Regions from separate parts of the Priestia sp. TGN 0903 genome, predicted to be linked through region 4. Evidence: riboswitches for the same ligand, from Rfam matches in the RefSeq annotation. Region 4 holds a riboswitch; each other region holds the start of a gene.
What was found. Region 4 has a riboswitch for cyclic di-AMP ahead of ACRPLY_RS07835 (dicarboxylate/amino acid:cation symporter). Riboswitches for the same ligand answer to the same signal wherever they lie in the genome.
Positions count from the first base shown of each region.

Region 1: it holds a riboswitch for cyclic di-AMP, as region 4 does, so the genes downstream of both, ACRPLY_RS25400 (cation:dicarboxylate symporter family transporter) here and ACRPLY_RS07835 (dicarboxylate/amino acid:cation symporter) in region 4, are expected to answer to the same signal.
Region 2: it holds a riboswitch for cyclic di-AMP, as region 4 does, so the genes downstream of both, ACRPLY_RS08640 (potassium channel family protein) here and ACRPLY_RS07835 (dicarboxylate/amino acid:cation symporter) in region 4, are expected to answer to the same signal.
Region 3: it holds a riboswitch for cyclic di-AMP, as region 4 does, so the genes downstream of both, ACRPLY_RS12805 (potassium-transporting ATPase subunit F) here and ACRPLY_RS07835 (dicarboxylate/amino acid:cation symporter) in region 4, are expected to answer to the same signal.

Region 1 covers NZ_JBOZGL010000015.1:18,440-22,613, reverse strand. Annotated here, with positions in the region: gene ACRPLY_RS25410 (hypothetical protein) at 16-306, opposite strand; gene ACRPLY_RS25405 (undecaprenyl-diphosphate phosphatase) at 765-1,589, shown strand; cyclic di-AMP (ydaO/yuaA leader) riboswitch at 1,863-2,002, shown strand; gene ACRPLY_RS25400 (cation:dicarboxylate symporter family transporter) at 2,109-3,368, shown strand; gene ytvI (sporulation integral membrane protein YtvI) at 3,581-4,174, shown strand, end outside.
Region 2 covers NZ_JBOZGL010000002.1:436,909-441,082, reverse strand. Annotated here, with positions in the region: gene ACRPLY_RS08645 (TrkH family potassium uptake protein) at 1-1,290, opposite strand, end outside; gene ACRPLY_RS08640 (potassium channel family protein) at 1,294-1,953, opposite strand; cyclic di-AMP (ydaO/yuaA leader) riboswitch at 2,078-2,222, opposite strand; gene ACRPLY_RS08635 (carboxymuconolactone decarboxylase family protein) at 2,338-2,796, opposite strand; gene ACRPLY_RS08630 (Lrp/AsnC family transcriptional regulator) at 2,917-3,372, shown strand; gene ACRPLY_RS08625 (peptidyl-prolyl cis-trans isomerase) at 3,661-4,174, opposite strand, start outside.
Region 3 covers NZ_JBOZGL010000003.1:352,743-356,916, reverse strand. Annotated here, with positions in the region: gene kdpB (potassium-transporting ATPase subunit KdpB) at 1-297, opposite strand, end outside; gene kdpA (potassium-transporting ATPase subunit KdpA) at 319-1,980, opposite strand; gene ACRPLY_RS12805 (potassium-transporting ATPase subunit F) at 2,005-2,085, opposite strand; cyclic di-AMP (ydaO/yuaA leader) riboswitch at 2,383-2,523, opposite strand; gene ACRPLY_RS12800 (hypothetical protein) at 2,539-2,676, opposite strand; cyclic di-AMP (ydaO/yuaA leader) riboswitch at 2,749-2,891, opposite strand; gene ACRPLY_RS12795 (undecaprenyldiphospho-muramoylpentapeptide beta-N-acetylglucosaminyltransferase) at 3,051-4,118, opposite strand.
Region 4 covers NZ_JBOZGL010000002.1:288,461-292,634, forward strand. Annotated here, with positions in the region: gene ACRPLY_RS07830 (NAD(P)/FAD-dependent oxidoreductase) at 96-1,565, shown strand; cyclic di-AMP (ydaO/yuaA leader) riboswitch at 2,168-2,322, shown strand; gene ACRPLY_RS07835 (dicarboxylate/amino acid:cation symporter) at 2,503-3,738, shown strand; gene ACRPLY_RS07840 (aspartate aminotransferase family protein) at 3,847-4,174, shown strand, end outside.

The sequences.
Region 1 (4,174 bases), on a different contig from region 4:
AAAAAAGCTAGACAATTAGCGTTGTCTAGCAGCATCGATTGCAATCACAATAGCTGTAATAATATGCATGATAAATCCCAAAAATGGAATCCAAGCAACCAGTGAGGTAACAAGCCCTAGTATGTTTCCATAAGCAGATAACCCTCGTCTATTAGCTAAAATGAGTGTGATAGCATGAAGAATAAATCCAATAAAAAGAGGAGTATAGCTAAAGCCCATAACAATCCCCGCGCCAATTAAAGGAATTCCCAGCAAGGCTTCATACCCAGCAGTGACCCATTTCATTGTACGTACATTTCCATTCATAGTAAAAAGCCTCCTAAAAAAGATACTACTATATACGAGAAAAGAGAGAAAAAAGTTTCAAATTACTTGGGGGATATGTCGTATAAGTCAGCCCTATTGGATTAAAATGATAGATGACAGTAAAGGGGGATGGAAAAAACATAATGATTTAGTCATTTTTTCACACTAAAGAAAAATAGTCTAGATGATTCATTTTTAGCTAAGGGACCAGAATTTATACTGAACATAGTGACTGCTTTTTAAAATAAATAAAAGCTGATATCGTGTTTTTTGGTTGTAGCATGTAAGCTTTTTATTACAAATTATTAAAGATTCTTATCTTTTTGCAAATACACATTGTATTTCATAGTTTTAACAATTATGATAAAAAAGCAAGTGTCAAAATAGGAAAATAGTTGAGCATGTAAAACGAAGCGATAAGTTTATTAATTTGAAAGAAAGGCAAGGTACATAGCTTTATGTGGGAAATTATTGTAGCAATCATTTTAGGGATTGTAGAAGGTTTAACAGAGTTTGCTCCTGTTTCGTCAACTGGGCATATGATTATTGTGGATGACCTGTGGTTAAATTCAAAAGAATTATTTTCATCTCCAGTAGCTAATACATTTAAGATTGTTATTCAGCTAGGGTCGATCTTAGCAGTAGTTGTTATTTTTAAAGATCGTTTTATTAATTTATTAGGATTGGGAAAAAAACCAGCTGCTGCAATTGGACCGACAAATCGCTTAAATTTAATGCAGGTAATTGTTGGTTTGTTACCCGCAGGAGTGTTAGGACTTTTGTTTGATGATTACATTGATGAACATTTGTTTTCTTTAAATACGGTGCTAATTGGCTTAGTGGTCGGAGCTGTATTAATGATTCTAGCAGATTTGTTTGGACCTAAACGTCCGCGTGTAGAGACGGTGGACCAAATGTCTTATGGACAAGCACTAGGTATAGGACTGTTTCAATGTATTGCTCTTTGGCCAGGTTTTTCTCGTTCAGGCTCAACGATTTCAGGAGGGGTTCTTCTTGGAATGAGCCATAAGGCAGCCGCAGATTTTACATTTATTATGGCAGTGCCAATTATGGCAGGAGCAAGTGGACTTTCATTGGTTAAAAACTGGCAGTATTTCACATCAGATGCACTACCGTTTTTTATTGCTGGTTTTATCAGCGCCTTTATTTTTGCGCTTATATCGATTCGCTTTTTCTTAAAATTAATCAACCGCATTAAATTAGTTCCGTTTGCCATTTATCGAATTGTCTTAGCGGCTATTCTATATTTTGTATTTTTATAAAATAAATAAGCGTATTTTATAGCCATTTAAACTTCTGATAAAGACTTAAAAAGCAAGAAAAAGCTATTGCAACATTGCAATAGCTTTTTTGCATAAATATATATTATTGTCTTTTGAAAGCGTTTTATAAACATGGGTATTGACAAAACGTGTCGAAAAATAGTAAATTAATATTTGTGCAGTATAAAGTTAAGTAAAAGTAAGACTTCTGTTTAGTTTTATTGACTGTAAAAAACGTATGACAACGTATAGATCGTTTTAATTTTATAAAAATTGAATAATAAGCTTAATCGTATAGAGCGGGGGAATCATTATCGGCAGTAAAGCTGCCTTGGGGTGAATCCTTACAAAAGGTAGGAAACTCTCAATTCCGAATCCGACAGTTAACCTCGTTTGCTTTATTGAGAGAAAGAGCCCAAAATAGCGTAAGTAAAAGGCTGTTCTTTCTTAAGAATAGTCTTTTTTTGTTTTTTCAGAAAAGTATATACAAATGTCATACATCTTTGGGGAGGTACATCTATGAAAAAAATTCGTTTTGGTTTGGCTACGCAGATTTTTACCGGTTTAATCCTCGGTGTTCTTGTAGGAGTAATTTGGTTTAACGATCCGCGTGTAGTAACATACCTACAGCCGCTAGGAGACCTATTTTTAAGATTAATTAAGATGATTGTTATTCCAATTGTTATCTCAAGCTTAGTCGTTGGAGTTGCAGGAGCAGGAAGCGGTAAACAGGTCGGAAAGCTCGGCGTTAAAACCATTCTCTATTTTGAAATTATTACGACTTTTGCAATTATAATCGGTGTATTGGTTGCTAATATTTTTCATCCTGGACAAGGTGTAGACATTCATTCAGCACAGAAGAGTGATATTTCACAATACGTTGAAACATCCGAACAGCAAGAAGGAAAGTCAGTGGCTGAAACGTTCTTACACATTGTTCCGACAAACTTTTTCCAGTCAATTGTTGAAGGGGACATGCTAGCAATTATCTTCTTTACAGTATTGTTCGCACTTGGAGTAGCGGCAATTGGAGAAAGAGGAAAGCCTGTTGTTCAATTCTTTGACGGCGTTTCTCACGCAATGTTTCACGTGGTAAACCTAGTAATGAAAGTGGCTCCGATTGGAGTATTTGCTTTAATTGGTGTAACAGTTTCGAAATTCGGTTTAGAGTCACTCCTTTCATTAGGAAAGCTTGTTATCTTAGTTTACTTAGCGTTAATTTTCTTCCTACTTGTTGTATTAGGAGGAATTGCGAAATGGGCAGGAATTAACATTTTCCACTTATTCCGCTATATGAAAGATGAACTGTTGTTAGCATACAGTACATCTAGTTCTGAGACAGTTCTTCCGCGTATTATGGAAAAGCTTGAAAAGATGGGCTGTCCAAAAGCTATCGTATCGTTTGTTGTACCAATTGGTTATACCTTTAACCTAGATGGTTCTGTTCTTTATCAAGCCATTGCAGCGTTATTCTTAGCGCAAGTGTATGGTATTGATTTAACAATCGTTCAACAGCTGACGCTCATTCTTGTATTGATGGTTACATCTAAAGGAATGGCTGCGGTGCCAGGAACATCATTTGTTGTATTACTAGCTACTCTTGGAACAATCGGCGTTCCGGCAGAAGGATTAGCCTTCATTGCGGGAGTAGACAGAATCATGGATATGGCACGTACGGTTGTTAACTTAGTAGGAAACACACTAGCAGCAATTGTAATGTCTAAATCTGAAGGCAAATTTGACCCTAAAAAAGGTACAGAGGTCATGAGAGCCGGCTAATTTATAAATTTAAAAGCTACTTATTCTATTCAAAAAATTAGAATAAGTAGCTTTTTTCATAATAATTCCTTTATTATTATGGGAATTGACCCTATAATATGTAACATCAGGTATAAAAATATCCAAATTTTATTCTTACATAAAGCAGTCACTGGTTCCTTTCTTTATCAGTAAATATAGAGATAGCTTAGCTAGTTGGGGGATAGTAGAGTATGTGGAAAAAGCGAATATGGGTCATCGCCTCGATAGTAATCGTATGTTTGTTAATCCCTTACAGTTTACCGATTGTGTTTGCTTTATTAACAGCATTAGCACTTGAGGGTATTGTTCAAAAATTACATCAATCTTTTAAAATGAAGAGAGTCTACGCAGTGCTTATGACCTTCATTTTATATGTTGTTTCGCTCATACTTATTGGATTTTTTATTGTTCGGACAATCGTTACGCAAGTGGTAGCTCTTTCAAAAATAGCGCCTTCCTTTGTAAAAGAAATCTATGAAACCGCAATTTATCCAACTATTATTAAGTGGAAGTACTATTCAAACGCTCTTCCTACGGAAGTGATTTCTTCTATCGAGCGCACGCTTGAAAAAACCGTAAATTCATTAGATTCTCTATTAAAAAGTACGGTAGAAATCATCATTAGCTTTGCCGCAACTGTTCCTGGGTTTCTACTAGAGTTTCTTATTTATTTAGTAGCGCTTGTATTTATCAGCCTTGAGCTGCCTGCTATTAAAAATAAAATTAAGTCTTTCTTAACAGAAGAAACGAAATATAAGCTACAAGTTGTCATCACTCAGCTTATC
Region 2 (4,174 bases), 150 kb from region 4:
GCGAACGGCTTCACGCTTTTGCTTAGATAATGAAAACGCAAGCGTTAATGGCCCCACTTTTCCTAAAAACATGATAAAGATAATAATCACGCGTCCAAAGTACGAAAGTTCAGGAGTCGCTCCCATCGATAAACCTACTGTTCCAAACGCAGAAACAACTTCAAACATAATTTTTACAAACGGCAGGTTTTCCGAAATATTTAACAGGAAGATGGCCCCAAACACAAACATAATCGAAATCATCGTAATGGCTAGTGCCTTAAACACATGAAGAGGAAGAAGCCGTCTCTTTAACAGCACAATATCTTCCCTGCTTCGTAAAAATGCCCATACAGAAAAGACAATCACCACAAACGTTGTTAGTTTAATACCTCCTCCTGTTGACGCACTTCCTGCACCTATGAACATTAACATAACCATTAAAAATATAGTGGAATCATGTAGACTTCCTATATCGATACTATTAAAACCTGCTGTGCGTGTTGTTACCGCTTGAAAATAAGACGCCCACACTTTGTCTCCTAATGACAAACTTCCAAGTGTATGTGAATTGCCGTACTCTAAGAAAAAAATAAAAAGCATGGCAATCACGTTAATGGCAAACGTGCTGATAATCATAATTTTTGAATGCAGCGTTAGTTTTTTATACGATTTTTTTACCCACATATCAGCAAGAACGGTAAATCCTAACCCACCAATAATAAACAAAAAGGAAATCGTTATGTTAATAACGGGATCTCCTACATACTGAACTAAGCTGTCAGATAATAGTCCGAACCCTGCGTTATTAAAAGCTGAAATTGAATGAAACAAGCTAAAGAATAGCCCCTTAGACCATCCGAATTCCGGAACCCAGCGTATCGCTAAAAAGATAAGTGCAACAAACTCAATTAAAAATGAAAAGATAAACAGCCTTTTAACTAGCAGGACAACTCCGCCGACGCTCGTTTGATTTAATGCCTGCTGAACGAGCATACGCTCTTTAAATCCAATTTTTTTACCTAGCATCATAAAAATCAGCACGGCAAATGACATAATGCCAAGACCGCCTATTTGAATTAACAGCATAATAATCGTTTGACCGATGACGGTAAAACGCGTACCTGTATCTACGACGGCTAAGCCGGTCACTGTCATAGCGGAAGTAGATGTAAAAAGGGCGTCTACCCACCGGATTGGCTCAGTAGTAGAAAAAGGCATCATTAATAAAAGAGCACCAATAATAATTCCTCCGCCAAAAATGGAGACAAGCAGCTGCGGCGGCGTAAGCCTAACAATTTTTTTTTTCATAAGTTAAACTCCTTCTTCTTCAAAACGGTTTAAATCGCGATTATGTCCGATAACAATCAGCATATCTCCTTGTTCAATTGTTTCATGCGCCGTAGGCGAAATCACCATTTCCCCGTCTTTTCGCTGAAAACCGATAATATTACAGCCGTACTTTGCACGAATATTTAAATCAAACAGCGTTTTATTATGAAGTTTCTTAGAAGCGACAATTTCAACAATACTATAGTCTTTAGACAGTTCAATATAGTCAATAATTTTTTCTGACACCACGTGATGAGCAATCCGCTTCGCAATATCGCGCTCAGGATGAATGACTTTGTCCGCTCCTATTTTCTCCAGCACTTTTTGATGATACATATTCACCGCTTTTACCCATACTTGCTTAACGCCCATATCTTTTAAAAGCATCGTTGCAAGCACGCTTGCTTCAATATCGTCTCCAAACGAAATAAGAGCATGATCAACGTTACGAATGCCTAGCCCTTTTAAGCTAGCTTCATCAATTGCGTTCGCTTGCACGACATATGTAGCTGAGTTGCTATATTTCTTTACTACCTCCTGATTGCGGTCAATAGCGAGCACATCCACATCCAAATTAGCAAACTCTTCAACCAAACTGCCTCCAAAACGACCTAATCCCAATACAGCAAACTGTTTTTTCATAATGTATTTATTCCTTTCTTCAACTGCTGTGTGTTCTCTTAGCTTATACTTTTTCTAAAAAATTACATGTTTTTCTTAAAAAAAGCGCAAAAAAACACAGGAAGGCTCCTGTGTTTTTTCACACTCTTCCCCCTCAAAACGCTTGCGAAGTTAGCTGTCGGGTTCGGGTTTTAAGAGTAACCCTACCTTTTTAAGGATTCACCCCGGAGCACAATATGTGCGTAAATAATGGGTCCTCCGCTCCGTAATGGATTAAGCGATTTTTATTCAAATGTCTATGATCTATTTTTTAGAATAATCGATTCGATTCATGATACGTTTCACTTCACGAAAGCTATCTTACTCCTGTGGATTTTGTCTGTCAAGATATTTTTAGGGAAGACATCACTTGCGCTGCAAACTGCAAAAATCATATAAATCTAAACTGACAATCAGTTTGTGAAATTGATCAAACAAATTAATAACGGCCAAAAGCTCTAATAGCTGCGTATCACTGTAAAATTTCTTTAATTGATCCATATCAGCATCCGTCAAATCCCTTGGACGCACTCGGTATACATCTATAAATCGAAACAGCAGTCGATCTTTTTCTTCCAGCTCTTTTTCTCTTAACACTTTTTGATTAAGCGTCTTATCGCCTACATATGACATGCTCATACACGTCTCACAGCCGTTAACACCTGCTAGATAAAGCCTGATTTTTTCCTTAGTCTCTCTTTTTACTATATCACTGTTCCAAAGCTTGTCGTATAGCTCATCATACAACCTTTTTACATCTGGAATTAAATTCAGTGCTTTTTCAAAATTTGTTCCCTCTTCGTTTGTTAACAAAACTCTTGCCATTTTTTACTCACTCCTTTTTAATTATTATAGTAAGAAAAATGGAGATTTCAGATAACAAATAAAACATATTATCTGCTGTTACTAATCAAATGAAACATTAATATGAAAGAAGGTTTTCAATTGAAAATTGATGAAATTGATTTATCGATTTTGCAGGCACTGCAGCAAAACAGCCGTCTTTCCTTAAGAGAGCTAGGAAAACAAATTAACCTGTCTCCTCCTTCAGTGGCAGAGCGAGTAAGACAGCTAGAGAGCTTTGGTATTATAAAAGGATATACAATCGATATTGATTATGAAAAGCTGCAGTTGCCCGTCTCGTGTTTTATTGAAGTAACCATGAAAAACGGAGAGCACGAGCGTTTTAAAAGATTTATTTCTCAGTATCCCTATGCTTTATTCTGTGAACGCATCGCCGGACAGGCTTGCTTCATTACAAAGCTTCAGCTTCCTCACCTGCACGTACTCGAGCAATTTATTAACGAAATTACACCTTATGCCAAAACGATTTCACACATCGCCCTTTCTCACGTGGAGATGTCTTCTGCATTATTGAGTCATTTAAAAGATGAAAAGTGATTGAAACATACGTTCACCGTACTAACGAAAAGATCCGAACGATTCATCGTTCGGATCTTCTTTCCACTAAACTACTTCTGTCCTAGCCTCTTTTATTCGTCCAAAAGCATAAAAAATAACCCTCCAAAGCTGGAGGGTATAAATTTTCCGAATAATGAAAGTTTTACAACTTCATTCTATCAGGTACCGACATTTCTGTCTACTTAAAAATGTAAAAGAGCTCTCTATTAATAGAAAGCTCTTTTACCTGCTTGTTTTTTGAAAACAATCAATCTATATAAAAGGGAACTACCTAAGGTTAAAAGTCACGTGAAACCTTGGCAGTTGATCCTGGATATACCGGTTGATATGATTCAAAACAAGTTCTTTCATCATTTCTTCTTTGACTTCTGATTCCGTTTTTTTATCTTTTTGTTTTAAAATAAGAATATAATAGACTTTACCCATTTTAATGGGCTTACTACACTCTCCAATGTGCTGTTTTTTTAAAACATCTATAAAAGAGGGAGATAGATTCGAAAGCTTTAGATTATCATCATTCTCTATTTTGCTGATGGTCTGGACATCAGCATATTTTTTTTGAACGTCTTGAAGCGATGTTCCTTTTTGCAGCTCAGCCGCAACGGTCTCAGCATCATGTAAAGTTGTAAAAGTTAGCTGCGAAAAAGATACGCGCGTTACATCATTCTCAATACGTGTATAGTAAGCGTCTAGTTCATCAGACGTAATTTGTTTACGGAAATATTCTTCTAATTTAAACTGATTTATTAGCTGTTTAGTTACATCGCTAGAACGAATGTGC
Region 3 (4,174 bases), on a different contig from region 4:
TGCAAAATTAGCAAAAGCAATGGTGAAAAATAACACGAGAGATACGGCAACATTAAATCCTGTGCTTACTGTACTTTCTCCGAAAAGGTCCGGAACAACGGCTAAAAAAAGCGTAATTATAAACCCGATTTCTACTACGAACATGATAGGGTTTTTTATCATCGTTCTTGGGCTGAGCTTGATAAACGCCTGCTTTACTGATTGAATAAAAATCGATGAAGCTTGTTTATCTACAGAACCTTGAATATGACTGTTGCGATCCAATTCAATATTATTTGCAAAATTCCGTTTATTCATTATGATCCTCCGCTTTCTTGATTACAGTGTTAAATACTCAGCAACCGGCCCAAGCACAAGCACTGGGAAAAACGTAAGTGCTCCTACAATAACGGTAGTTCCAATTAAAATGCCGCTAAATAAAGACGTATCCGTTTTAAATGTTCCAGGTGTTTCGGGAACAAGCTGCTTAGATGCTAGTGAGCTCGATACCGCCAGCATTGTAATTAGTCCGAAGTAGCGTCCAATATACATAACAATTCCCGTAGAAATGTTCCAAAACGGCGTTGCGTCACCGAGTCCTTCAAAACCGGACCCATTGTTTGCTGCTGACGACGTAAATTCATACAGTGCCTGACTTAACCCGTGAAAGCCTGGATTTGATATACCTTCCATTCCTAAATGAGTGGTAAGTGCTACAGCTGTTCCTCCTAAAATTAGCAGCGGCTGCAGGATAAGCGTCACGGCGATTAGTTTCATTTCTTTTCCTTCAATTTTTTTACCTACGTATTCTGGTGTTCTTCCAACCATTAAACCTGATAAAAATACGGCGATGATGACGTACATCATGACATTCATAAATCCTGCTCCGACACCGCCAAATACGGTATTTAACATCATATTTCCAAGCGTTAACAACCCGGTAAGAGGCGTCAGGGTATCGTGCATCGCGTTCACCGCGCCTGTTTCACTTGCTGTCGTCACGATGGCGTACAGCGTTGACATACCGACACCAAACCGGACTTCTTTCCCTTCCATATAACCGCTCGCTTCATTTAGATGAAAAGCATCAAGTCTAGGGTTACCGCCCCACTCTGTTACAAACGCTGTGCTTAAGATAACGATAAACAGCATACTCATCGATACAAACAAGATGCGACCTTGTTTACGCTGTCCGATCATTTTTCCGTATGTGAAAGGAAGTGCGGTTGGTAATAAAAGCATAAGGACAATCTGTAACACATTGCTCCACGCATTGGGATTTTCAAATGGATGGGCTGAGTTGACACCAAAAAATCCCCCTCCGTTGTTGCCTAGCTCTTTGATTGAAAGAAAAGAAGCAACTGGTCCCCTTGCAATTTGCTGTGTTGCCCCTTCTAATGTATGGGCAGTCACCGTTCCGCTTAACGTTTGAGGGACACCTAAAAACGTAAATAAAATACCTGTTATAAAAGCAATAGGAAGTAAAATACGCGTAATTGATTTTACAAAATCAACAAAAAAGTTTCCCATTTCTTTCCCTGCTAGCCCGCGAATAAAAGCGATTGCTACTGCAAGTGCTGTTGCTGGTGCAGCAAACATCATAAATACAATGGCGGCCATCTGTGAGAAATAGGACAAACCTGACTCACCGCTGTAGTGCTGCAAGTTCGTATTTGTCATAAAACTAATGGCTGTGTTAAAAGCAAGGGCCGGATCCATTCCTTTTATGTGGCTTGGGTTTAGCGGCAGTACCCCTTGGAATCGGAAGATAAGGTACACCACAAAAATCATAAACGTATTCGCCAACACGAGAGCCAATGCATATTGCTTCCACGTTTGATTAAGCCCTTTAATTCCTGCTGCTTTAAACATCACTGTTTCTATCTTTCCTATCAAGCTAGTGTTTTTATCGTTTGAAAATACATTCGCTATATAAATACCTACGGGCTTTGCAATAAGCGCTACAAAAATAAGCAGCAGCGCAACTGATAGTAGAAAAATCCCCACGTTTTATTCCTCCGCTTATTAAAATTGTTCTGGATTTAACAGTACATATACTAAATAAATTAAAACGGTAATTGAAATACCTAACAAAATGAACGACATGTTCACTTCTCCTCTCTGTCGTCTACTACATGAGACGACCAGCGAATAATTCCGTACATAGCAGTCGCTAATAAGGCAAGCGTTCCAAGCATCATCATATCCAAGTTGCTTCCTCCTAACTGTTTCCTGACAAAAATGATAGCTTCTAAGTTTAGTGACGGTTTCTTTTCATAAAGCATCAGGTCCAAAAAAGCTAACCGCGAGACGTGATGCTATTTTTTTCCACTAAAAAACCGCAGAAGAGAGTTCTCTTCCGCGGTTTAATGCACGACAAATAAGCCGTGATTGACACGAATTTTTTACTCCCAAAACGCTTACGGAGTTAGCTGTCGGATTCGGGTTATGGAAGTAACCCTACTCAGTTAAGAGATTCACCCCTAGTACATACGTACAAAATATTGGGTCCCCCGCTCATAATTGATTAAGCGTATATTTGTTATTTAATTTTTAGACTTAATGATGACTTTTACTGCTGCGTTTAAAACTTTGATTAGCCAACGTAGACAAATAGCGGTTTGCTAGATCAAAAGATTGCTGGTCGCACATTGCCCGATATTCAATCATTTGAATCATTTGCTTAGATAAATGCATCTGGACGCTCCTTTCACCTATATTTTGAAAGGAGCGTACTATCCGCTGTTATAGAAAACGACCACGATTACACCATCCTCTCTCTTAACGCTTACGAAGTTAGCTGACGGGTTCGGGTCAAGAAAGTAACCCTACTCAGTTAAGAGATTCACCCCTAATAATTGGGTCCTCCGCTCTTTCCCTCTCTTTCAGGAAAGACTCAGCGTTTCACTGTGGAACGTTTCATGAGAGTAATCTTACTCCTGTTAAAATTTACTGTCAACAACATTTTTTGAAATTTTAAAAGCTTTATTTTTCTATATTTATTCATTATTTTAAAATAATAATTTCAGAAGAAAAAAAGCGTTCTTATCGAGGAGATAAGAACGCTTTTTTTAGCTCATTTTCTCAATTTCATTTACAAGAATTGAAATAGCATCCGTTTTTGTTGCTTCACGCATTGTACGCTTCATTGTACTTGCCTGCTGCTGAAGCTCACTTACTTCACGTAAAAACAATTCTTTTGTTAACTGTTCTTCTTCTACAACCATACAGTAGCCTTTTTTCTTAAAAGATTGTGCATTTAAAATTTGATCTCCGCGACTCTGTGCTTTTGATAAAGGAATAATCATCATCGGTTTATGAAGAGCTAAAAACTCAAAAATGGCATTGGATCCACCGCGTGTAATCACATAATCAGTTGCCGCTAGAACATCAGGAAGCTGTTCGTTTACGTATTCTAACTGACGGTATCCTGACTCTTTTTCAAGGCTTGTATCAATATTGCCTTTTCCGCAAAGGTGTACAACTTGGAATTTCTTTTGCAGTTCAGGCAAAGACTCTCGAACGATTTCATTAATACGGCGTGCTCCTAAACTTCCGCCCATAATCGTTAAAATGGGGCGCTTATCATAAAAGCGTAGCCAGCTTTCCCCGTTCGCTGCGCTTCCGCTAAATAGCTCTTTTCGAATAGGTGAACCAACAACCTGCACTTTTTCTTTTGGAAAGTAGTTTGCGGCTTCATCAAAAGAAGTAAAAATTTTAGTGGCAAATTTCTGCGCAATTTTATTTGCCAGTCCCGGTGTTAAATCACTTTCATGAATGAACACGGGAATGTTTAAAGATTTAGCAGCCATTACCACAGGAACTGTGACGAAACCGCCTTTTGAAAAAACAAGAGAAGGCTTTAGTTTTTTCAGCACGCGACGTGCATCGCCAACCCCTTTTGCTACTCGAAATACATCTTTTACATTTTCCATATCTACATATCGACGCAGCTTCCCGCTTGAAATCGCATGATATGGAACGTTTAATTTTGTAATTAATTCTTTCTCAATACCATTGTGAGAACCGACATAATGGATATCCCATTTTTCACTGTCTAATTCTTTCATGATGGCAATGTTTGGCGTTACGTGCCCCGCTGTTCCGCCTCCGGTAAAAACGATAACTTGCTTACTCATTTTTTCTTCCTCTCTTTGCATCACTTAATCGATCTGTTTTGACATCAATTTTTATC
Region 4 (4,174 bases):
TGGCTAGAAAATAACCGAATGATAATAAAAAAAGAAAATTCGGTCAATAACTTTTATCTTTTACCCAAAGAAAAAAGATGATGGGAGAATGTACAATGAACTCAAAATATGATGTTATTGTGGTAGGGGCAGGACCCGCTGGAATTTTTACTTGCTATGAGCTAACGTTAAAATTACCGGAAGCAACTATTTTATTAATCGATAAAGGACACGATATCTATCGACGTAATTGTCCGATTCTTCAGAAAAAAATTGAAAAATGTCCCCCTGCAGTTGGCAGAAAAGAGTTTGCTGGCTGTTTGCCTGCTTGTTCTATCACAAATGGTTTCGGTGGAGCCGGCGCATATTCAGATGGGAAGTTTAATATCACCAGTGAATTTGGAGGCTGGATGACGGATTATCTGTCTGAATCACAGGTGGTAGATTTAATTAAATACGTGGATGAAATTAATTTAAAACACGGAGCAACCGATACGATTACGGATCCGTTAACTGATAAAGTTCGTGAAATTGAAAAACGCGGATACGCAGCAGGATTAAAGCTATTGCGTGCCCAAGTGCGTCATTTAGGAACAGAGCAAAATTTAGAAATTTTAAAAAGCATTTATGAATACTTAAAAGAAAAAATTGATATGCAGTATAAAACGGAAGTAGCCGATTTAATAACAGAAAAAGAAGATGGTCAGCATATCGTGCGCGGTATTGAATTGAAGAATGGTGACAGAATTACGGCTGATAAAGTCGTGGTTTCACCAGGTCGAGACGGCTCGAAGTGGATGAGCGACTTACTAAAAAAACGCCGTTTGAAAATGATTAACAATCAAGTAGACATCGGTGTTCGAGTAGAAACATCTAACGTTGTTATGGAAGAAATCAACAAGCACTTGTACGAAGGGAAATTTATTTACAATACGTCTGTAGGTACAAGAGTCAGAACGTTCTGCAGCAATCCTTCAGGGCATGTGGTAGTAGAGAATCATTCAGGGATTATGTTAGCAAATGGACACGCATACAAAGATCCGAAGCTTGGAAGTCAAAATACGAACTTTGCGCTGCTTGTTTCTCATAAATTTTCGGATCCATTTGATCAGCCGAACGAATATGCGCACGAAGTATCAAGATTAGCTAATATGCTGTCAAACGGAGGCTTAGTTGTTCAAAAGTATGGAGATATTTTAAAGGGGCGCCGTTCAACAGCGAATCGAATTAAAGAAGGCTTTTTAGAACCAACGTTAAAAGAAGCTGTCCCTGGTGATTTGGGTTTAGTGCTTCCATACAATACAATGAAAAGCTTAATTGAAATGACAGAAGCACTGGATCATGTAACGCCTGGGTTAGCATCTGAACATACGCTGTTTTACGGTGTGGAAGCGAAATTTTACTCCGCCCGTCCGAAGTTAAACGATAAGTTTGAAACTGAAATTTCCGGTTTATACGTGGGAGGAGACGGAGCTGGTATTACGCGAGGACTCGCGCAGGCAAGTGCGTGTGGTGTGTGGGTAGCGCGTGACATTGTTGAAAAATTAAAGAATCGTAAAGCAAGTTCTGAACCTGTTACTGTATAAAAAAAGAGGCCGTCACGGCCTCTTTTTTTTATGGGTTAAATAACGAGAGGGAATAAGTAAAAAGTAAAGAACTTGTACCGCTCCAACTCCGATAGTTTTATACGATAATTACCCGCTCCTTTTTTAAAAGATAGTAGGAAATCTATACTTCTATCTTGAGCAGAATTAAGTAGAATAAGGGGAATTGATAATGTCGATTTCTTCGCATCAATAAAGTCAGTGAAATTTTAGGGAGTGTATATCAAGCAGTACAAGGATAAAATCAACAGTTGGAAAGAGTTATTTTTTTGATAAGTAAAATATTTATGGAAGCAGTAAAGTACATGGATATTAGAATAATTATACATATTTATGAATGATATTAATGAGAAGAAAGTTCACTTTATAAACTATTTTTTGAATTAATTTTTTATTCATTAGATTGTAAGTCTTGTTAAATAGGTGTTTTTGGTTTATTGAAATATGGTGTAAATATTTTAAAATATAACAATTCTCAACTTTTTACGATAAAATCATGCATTATTTTTGAATAAAAACTTGACAGGAATACATAAAATGAATTTTAATTAAAGTAACAATTATTATCATGCAAAAATATTAAAGAAAATTATTTGCTTAATCTCTTTTGTTTTATAAGAGAACGGAGGACCCATATTTGTGCGTAATGTACTTGGGGTGAATCTTGAATGAATCAAGTAGGGTAACTCACGTACCCGAATCCGACAGCTAACTCCGTAAGCATTCAGTGAGGGAATAACAGGTCTATGAAACCATGATATTCTCATGGTTTTTTGTATAGCTAAAAATATTCCTAAACTATTAATCTGAAAATTTTTAATATATTGTATATTTTGAGTGTTATCACCCTCAATGCATGGTAAAATAAGTATAGTAGTTAGAATCATTCTAATATAATTTATTTATGGGAGGTAAATCTATGAAGCTATCGACAAAGATCATTATCGCGCTAATTGCTGGTGCTGTTGTAGGAGTGTTGATTAATGCTTTTGCTCCAAGTGCTTTTGCTCCGCTGGACAAGTACTTGTTTACGCCGCTTGGGCAAATTTTCTTAAGCTTAATTAAAATGCTTGTTGTACCAATTGTGTTTTTCTCTATCACGTTAGGCGTAGCAGGTTTAGGAGATCCTAAAAAACTGGGAAGAATCGGGGCAAAAACAGTTTCGTACTTCCTAGTGACAACAACCGTTGCTATTGTAATTGGTTTATTATTAGCGTTTGTTATTAAACCAGGAACATTTGGATCTTTTGATACAAAAAACGCTTCTTTTGAAGCTGAAAAAGCACCGCCGGTTGGAGAGACATTCTTAAATATGATTCCAGTCAATCCAATCCAAGCGATGGCTGAAGGGAATATGCTTCAACTTATCGTTTTCTCTATCTTTATCGGTTTTGGTATTACGATGCTTGGAAGTAAAACCAAAGGGCTTTATAATTTACTCGAGCAAGGCAATGAATTGATGATGTACCTTGTAAATCTAGTGATGAAGTTTGCTCCTTACGGAACATTTGGGCTTCTTGCAACAGCGGTTGGAAGTCAAGGCTGGCAGGCAATTAAAGCGATGGGGCTTTACATGATTGTAGTCGTGCTCGCACTGTTCATCCATTCGATTGTAACATATGGGGGGTCAGTCGCTCTTATGGCCAGACGTAACCCTATTGAATTTTTTAAAGGTTTTGCTCCTGCGATGACAGTTGGATTCAGTACATCAAGCAGTAGTGCAACGCTTCCGATTTCAATGAATGTGGCTCAAAAAAATCTTCGTGTCCCGGAGTCCATCAGCAGTTTTGTTCAGCCGTTAGGTGCTACCATTAACATGGATGGAACAGCAATTATGCAAGGTGTCGCGACTATTTTTATTGCGCAAGTATACGGCGTTGACCTGTCGCTGGGTGCTCTTGTGACGGTTGTATTAACAGCGGTGCTTGCTAGTATTGGTACAGCAGGCGTGCCGGGAGTTGGTCTCATTATGCTAGCGATGGTATTGAGTTCGGTTGGCCTGCCTGTAGCAGGTATCGGATTGATTATCGGGATTGATCGCTTGCTTGATATGCTTCGTACATCTGTAAATATTACGGGAGACGCTGCGTGTGCCGTTATTGTGGCTGAGTCAGAAGCAAAGCGTATCGATAAATCTGTAACGCAATCGGCTTAATAAATGTAAAAGCTCTAGCTATATGCTAGGGCTTTTTTTATTGGCAAGAAACTCTTCTTTTCAGCATACAGTTTAATAAGAGTATGTGTTTGAAAGGAGAGTGCGGAAATGAATAAGACCCATGTGATAAAGCCGCTGCTCGACGACGACTACCCAGTTATTTCATATGGAAAAGGAATTTATTTGTACGACCAAGATGGAAAAAAGTACATAGATGCTTCGTCAGGGGCAGTTACAGCAAGTATCGGACACGGCGTAAAAGAAATTATTGATGCGATGACGGATCAGGCACAGAAAGTTGCGTTTGTATATCGGTCGCAGTTTACAAGCGATCCGACGGAAGCCTTAGCTAAGAAACTATGTGAATTAAGCAGCAATCATTTCCAGTGGAGCTTTTTTGTTAACAGCGGGACAGAAGCGACTGAAACGGCTATGA